DNA from 2 places in the Chelativorans composti genome. Region 1 is predicted to be linked to the other one. Evidence: riboswitches for the same ligand, from Rfam matches in the RefSeq annotation. Region 1 holds a riboswitch; the other holds the start of a gene.

Region 1 (3,292 bases):
TGATCGAGCAGGTTTTCGGCACGAACATAGAACTCCGTGTTCTCGTTCGGCTTGTACGCGATCTTGGCATTGATCAGGACATAATCGTCAAGATCACGGATGCGGGAGCCGTCATTCCTGTAGTCGATGGTGTCCAGTACGATTCGCGCCGAAGCGGAAATCGTCCATTTCTCGGCCGGGCGAATGGTGGCGCCAATACGGAAGTCGTTCCGCGGGACCCGGACCTGCCTGCTTCCGTCAGCCTGCCTGGCGTCGGTATAGGTGTACGATCCGGTGAGATCCAGCCAGTCTGTGGCGGCATAGCGCAGCGAGGCTTCCACGCCGCGCGAGCGCAGGCGGCCGCCGCGCTCCTGGCTGTACCGACCCCGCCAGGTGTTGGGATCGGTCATCACCCACTCGATGTAGTTCTTCACGTCGATCTGGAAGTAGGTGACATCGGCGACCAGCTTGCCATCCAGCAGCGTCTGCTCCACGCCGGCATCGAAGCTCAGGCTCGTTTCCGGCTGCAGGTCCGGATTGCCGGAAGCGCCGTTGTACAGTTCGTACAGGCTGGGCGCGCGATAGCCGGTGCCTACGGAACTGTGGAGTCGGGTTTCCGTATCCTCGAACCGGTAGGAGCCCGTGGCACGCCAACTCGCATGTCCGCCGAAGGTACTGTGGTGATCGTAGCGCGCCCCGAGCGTGACGGTGAGGGGATCGATGGGGGAGTAGATGGCCTCCGCCCAGCCGCCTACCAGATTGGCGCTGCGATGGATCCCCTGTGACGTGTCGGCTGTGAGGTGCTGCCAGTCTGCGCCGAAGTTCACTTGCACATCCGGTGTCACCTCGACCGATCCCATGTAGTCGATCAGGGTGCGGCCACCCCGGAACGTATCGGTGACGAAATATTCCGGAGCGGGGTTGGAAATGCTGTCACGATCGGTCCGGCTGTGCTGGATCGAAATGGTATTCTTCAGCCGTCCATCCAAGAGCGTGAATTCTGCGCCAGCTCGCCCCGCAATCTGGCGGTAGGTTGAATATGCGAGGCTGTCGGACACCACGAAGTCCGGTGCGGGATAGGCATCGTCGAACCTGGTGCGGCTGTCAATGATGAGTCCGCTGGCAAACAGCGTGAGATCCGGACTGACCTCATAGCGGCCGGCCACGGTCCCCGTGATGTTCTTGAACCCGTCATTCTCCGTCCCGCGTGCGGCGGCCGAGAACCCGTCCGTGTGAAGTCCCGCCAGGGCAAGGCCGAACTGCCCCTCGTCCGATCCGGCGTCCAGCCGGTAGGTGCCGAGCACCGTCCCGTGCGATCCGCCTTCGACGCCGATGCGGTGGTGTGTTCCGACCGTGACTCCGCCGAGCGTCTGGATATCGACCACGCCGGCAATCGCTTCCGATCCGTAGAGCGTGCTCTGCGAGCCCCTGAGAACCTCCATGTGGTCCATGATGCCGGCAAGAAACTGCCCGTGATGGGACTGCACCTTGGTATAGGTCACGTCCGAGACATCGATGCCGTTGATGAGTGTCTTCACATACTCGCCCGGCAGTCCGCGCACCATCAGCGTGCTGAGGGACCCCTTGCCACCTTGGCTGGCGATGGTCACGCCCGGCACGGTCACGAGGTAGTCGCTGACGGTCGGCAGTGACTGCTCCTCGATGGTCTTCTCGTCGATCACCGTGACCGAGGAGCCTATTTCGCTCGCCTTGGCCGGTGCGCGGTTGGGGGTGACGACGATCGTGTCGAGCCTGAGTTCCTGCGCGGCAGCCGGCAGGGCGGCAACGACGAGCGAAATGGCGGACGTGGCGAGAAGAGAATGGAATCGAATGCGCGAGGACACGGCTTGCCCCTCCAGAAAACGGTTGTTCCCTGCTGGACGAAGGGGTTGGTGTCCCGGCTTCGCCAGCGATGACTTGCCGTCACCACTGCGAAGACCACAGCCCCGGAAGCTTCCCGCATCCGGTAGGTGACGCCTCAAGGCAGGTTTCCTGGCTCGCGTTTCGTCGGTGTCTCCGCCTTCCCGGACTTGCGTCCAGTGGCCTGTGGAGAGACCTCCACGCTCACAGTTGCGGGAGCAGCTACGGCTTGCGGGCGAAATGCCCTCCGTATTCCCTTTTACCCGTACGCCCGGGGCGCACGGCACCTTGAGTATTCCGCGATATAACGAATGGAACGGCACGGGGTCAATCCGCCTGAGCGGTTCCAGGAAAAGTGGGCACCGGTTTTCCGTCCGGAACCGCGACAGAGAGACAAGCGGTTCCAGGAAAAGTGGGCACCGGTTTTCCGCCCAGAACCGCGACGGAAAACAAGCGGTCCCAGAAGGGCTTACCCTCGCACGAATGAGATGGAGCGCGCCAGCGAACCTGCCAGCCGGAGTGCCGCGGCGGTTGCCACCACCATCTGCGGCAGGATCATCCATTCGAGCGTCCAGGCCGCGCCCGACCGCTCGTTCTCGTGGACGAGCGCGTGGTGCATGCCGGAAAGAAGCGTCGCATTGAACCGCGCGAGCGTCACCAGCACCTCGGCCGGAACCGGGTTCTTTTTGTGCGGCATGGCCGACGAGCCGCCTCCGGTGGCAAGCTCGATTTCGCCCATTTCGTTCTGCGCCATGAGCGCGGCATCCTGGCCGAACTTGCCAAGGCTGCCGGTGATCAGCGACAGCGCCGAGGCGTAGGCGGCGATGCCGTCGCGTTCGGAATGGCGGGGATGGTCCACTGCCCGCAGGCCAAGCTCCCCGGCCATGTCGGCCGTCACGGCCGTTCCCCTGTCGCCGAGCTTTTCCAGTGTTCCGGCAGCTCCTCCAAAGTGGAGCACCTCGACGTCGCCGCGGCTCTCGGCGAAGCGGGCGCGGTCCCGAATCAACGGATCCCGCCACGAGCGAATCTTGCGCGCCGCTGTCACCGGAATGGCCGCCTGCATGCGCGTGTGCGCCATTACCTCAATGTCGCCATCCCGCGCCTCGAGCGCCTGGAGCGCGTCGATCACGTCCTCGATCCGCCGGTCGATGATGTCGTTGGCCTTGACGAGCCGCAGCGCCAGCCCCGTGTCGATCGCATCCTGGCTGGTCGCGCCGAAGTGGAGATGGGGGCGGAATTCTTCCTTCATCCGTGTCCTGAGCTGCTTCAGCAGGGCAGGGATGATCACCCCGTCGTTGCCGATACCTTCGGCGAGTGCGTCGACGTCGGGCTCGAACCCGGAGCAGGCCTGTTCGATGGCTGGCACCGCCCCGGCGGGGATCACGCCGTGCCTGGCTTCGGCCCGCGCCAGCGCCAGCTCGAAACGAAGCATGGAGTCGATGTCGGCTTGGAC
Region 2 (3,292 bases), on a different contig from region 1:
CTCGAAGCTCGAATAGCGTCCCCGCTCAGCCGCGAGATCGACCGAGGCCGAAATGGCGAAATAGCTGATCGCCTCCATCGACCGGTCGGCAAACTCGACTGCTTCTTCCGAGGAATAGGGAACGCGGAGCTTCTGCAGCGCGTCCTGGAAGCCCATCAGGCCGAGACCGACCGGCCTATGCCGGAGGTTTGAAGCCCGCGCTTCCGGGATGGTGTAGAAGTTGATGTCGATGACATTGTCGAGCATGCGCATGGCGGTCTTCACCGTCCGCTCCAGCCGCTCCATGTCGAGGCCATCGCTTCGGACATGGTTGGCGAGATTGACGGAACCGAGATTGCAGACCGCCACCTCGTCCTTTGACGTGTTGAGGGTGATCTCGGTACAAAGGTTGGAGGAATGCACCACGCCCGCATGCTGCTGCGGCGAACGGATGTTGCAGGGATCCTTGAAGGTGATCCACGGATGCCCCGTCTCGAACAGCATGGTAAGCATCCTGCGCCACAGATCGACCGCGCGCACCTTGCGGAAGACCCTGATCTCGCCCCACTCCGCCTTGGCCTCATAGGCCTCGTAGGCGTTGCGGAAGGCAGGGCCGTAAAGGTCGTGCAGATCCGGCACCTCGTCGGGCGAGAACAGTGTCCATTCGGCATCCGCCTCGACACGCTCCATGAACAGATCCGGCACCCAGTTGGCCGTGTTCATGTCGTGGGTGCGCCGGCGGTCGTCACCAGTGTTCTTGCGCAGGTCCAGGAACTCTTCGATGTCGATGTGCCACGTCTCCAGATAGGCGCAGACCGCGCCCTTGCGCTTGCCGCCCTGATTGACGGCGATGGCCGTGTCGTTGGCGACCTTGAGGAACGGCACCACGCCCTGGCTCTTGCCATTGGTGCCGCGGATGTGCGCGCCAAGCCCGCGGACCTGAGTCCAGTCATTGCCGATGCCGCCGGAATATTTGGCAAGCAGCGCGTTGTCCCTGATGCCCTTGAAGATCGCGTCCAGGTCGTCCCCCATCGTCGTCAGGAAGCAGGAGGAGAGCTGCGGCCGCGTGGTGCCCGAATTGAAGAGGGTCGGCGTTGAAGCCATGAAATCGAAGGACGACAGGAGGTTGTAGAACTCGATCGCCCTCTCCTCCCGGTCGATCTCCCGCAGCGCGAGCCCCATGGCAACGCGCATGAAGAAGGCTTGCGGCAGCTCGAACCGCTTGCCGTCCCGGTGCAGGAAATAGCGGTCGTAAAGCGTCTGCAGGCCCAGGTACTGGAAGTTGAGGTCGCGCTCGGGCTTCAGCGCCGCCGCCATTCGCCTGAGATCGAAACGCGCGAGCTCGGGATCGATGAGACCCGCCTCAACACCGGTGCGGATGAACTCGGGGAAATAGCTCTCGTAGCGGGTGTGCATCTCGGCCTGTGTCGCTTGTTCGGCCCGGCCGGAGACCAATGTCAGCGCCTCACGGCGCAGGCGATCGAGCAGAAGACGGGCGGCCACATAGGCATAGTTCGGCTCCTTCTCGACCAGCGTGCGTGCTGCCATGATCGGCGCGAGCGACAGCTCATCCTGCGTGATGCCGTCGTAGAGATTGCGTCGGGTCTCGGTAAGCACGGGATCAGGCGAAACGCCATCAAGCCCTTCGCAAGCTTCGCGGATGATCGCCCTGAGGCGATCTTCGTCGAGTTGGACGAAAACGCCATTCTCGATGCGGACATGGAGTTCGGACTGCACTTGTCCGGCAGCGGCCTCCTCCTTAGCCCGCCGGCGGGCGCGTTCCTCGCGATAGAGCACATAGGCGCGGGCCACCTTGTGATGTCCCCCACGCATCAGCGCAAGCTCCACGTGGTCCTGGATGTCCTCGATGTGGAAGATGCGGCTTTCGCCGCGGCGGGTGAGGGCCGCGACAACACTGCGGGTCAACTCCTCCACAGTATCGTGAATGCGCCGCGATCCAGCAGCCGCTGCTCCTTCCACGGCGAGGAAAGCCTTGGTGAGTGCGATCGAAATCTTGTTGGGGTCGAAGGGTGAGACGGAACCATTCCTCCGAACGACCTGATAGCCGAGTCCATCGGCAACGGCCGCCGCCAGCGGACGAGAAGGTGCTTGCGCGGTGCCGTCGATTGAAACTGTGTTGGTTGCCAGCATGTAATCCCCGTGGCGTTGAGGACGGGGACTGCGAAGGAACGCCGAGGCGCGGCGTCAGACGCCGCGATGCGCACCTTCGGGAACACCCCGCCCGAGGTTGGTCGTCCATGTCATGGCAGGTCTCCTGGCTTGCAGGTCATCGCCGCTGTCTGGCCTTCCCGGTGCCTCGACACCAGTGACACGTAGCGACAGCAACTCGCTGCTTACAGTTGCGGGGGCAGCGCCGGACTTCCACCGGCTTCCCTCTTGGCTCCCTCGTCAGCTCCGACTCGGAAGACCATGACAACAAGATATTGTTAATTGCATGCCATGCATGTCAATATCCTGCAAGCGCCACCCACCCCTTTCAATTCCATCGGCCTAGATTCTACCTCGAATCAAGGTCTCATCGGTCGTATTGCGCGGGGCAGAAGGCGATCATTCATCGGCCCGGCTCGAGTCCTCATAGCGATTCTATAGCGGCGGCAATGCTCACGGCCATCCGCTCTTCGGTCTCACTCACCAGGACAGGGAGTTTGTGAAGCAGAGGGGAAGTGGCAAAGTCATCCTTGGCATCGTGGACAATAGTCATCGAGTACCCGACCGTGCTCGGTGTCCAATGATCAGTCCAAGAGAGTGGGCGATAGCTGTCTTGCCGCAGCTGCCCGCATCTTTCCTTTCTGGGAAAACAAGGGCTACCATGCGTCGCTCCCGCCCTTCGCTTTCCCGTCATAAAGAGCGAGCCGCTGCACCCATCACAATGGGCAGACCACACGATCGAGCAAGGTCGTTGACTTACGGACAAATGTTCTTTTTTGTTCCACATGGTCAATCGACTCGCTCCCGGTTACGGCTACCCGCTCTCAAGGATGGTGGAACATCGCCTGCTCTTGCGGGTGCAGTGCCATTCGTGCCGGCGGGTGAGCTACTACAGGCCGGAGGACGTGATCCAGCTTTTTGGTGACGTGGACGTGAACAGCCTGCAACGTCGCATCAAATGCGAGGGGTGTCGCAGTGACAATTTTCTTCACATTGAGACCTTCCAGCCTGCAGGGTCGGACATCTCGGGGATCAGGGTGAGAATGATCCACCCCCATTGAACGGGTCCACCTTGAAGTATGGTTTTGACCATGAAGGAGGACCACAATGGCCAACAAGCGACACAAGCCCGACGAGATCGTCA

Evidence for each region. A riboswitch is a leader RNA that binds a small molecule or an ion and turns the genes downstream of it on or off. The one in region 1 is predicted to bind cobalamin.
Region 2: another riboswitch for cobalamin. It lies ahead of ABD906_RS10115 (ribonucleoside-diphosphate reductase subunit alpha); the one in region 1 lies ahead of ABD906_RS09100 (TonB-dependent receptor domain-containing protein).

What each region holds. Positions count from the first base shown of each region.
Region 1 covers NZ_BAABGS010000021.1:134,136-137,427, forward strand. Annotated here, with positions in the region: gene ABD906_RS09100 (TonB-dependent receptor domain-containing protein) at 1-1,823, opposite strand, end outside; cobalamin riboswitch at 1,945-2,145, opposite strand; gene ABD906_RS09105 (3-carboxy-cis,cis-muconate cycloisomerase) at 2,309-3,292, opposite strand, start outside.
Region 2 covers NZ_BAABGS010000046.1:3-3,294, reverse strand. Annotated here, with positions in the region: gene ABD906_RS10115 (ribonucleoside-diphosphate reductase subunit alpha) at 1-2,130, opposite strand, end outside; cobalamin riboswitch at 2,228-2,427, opposite strand; partial or broken gene ABD906_RS10110 (hypothetical protein) at 2,973-3,292, opposite strand, start outside.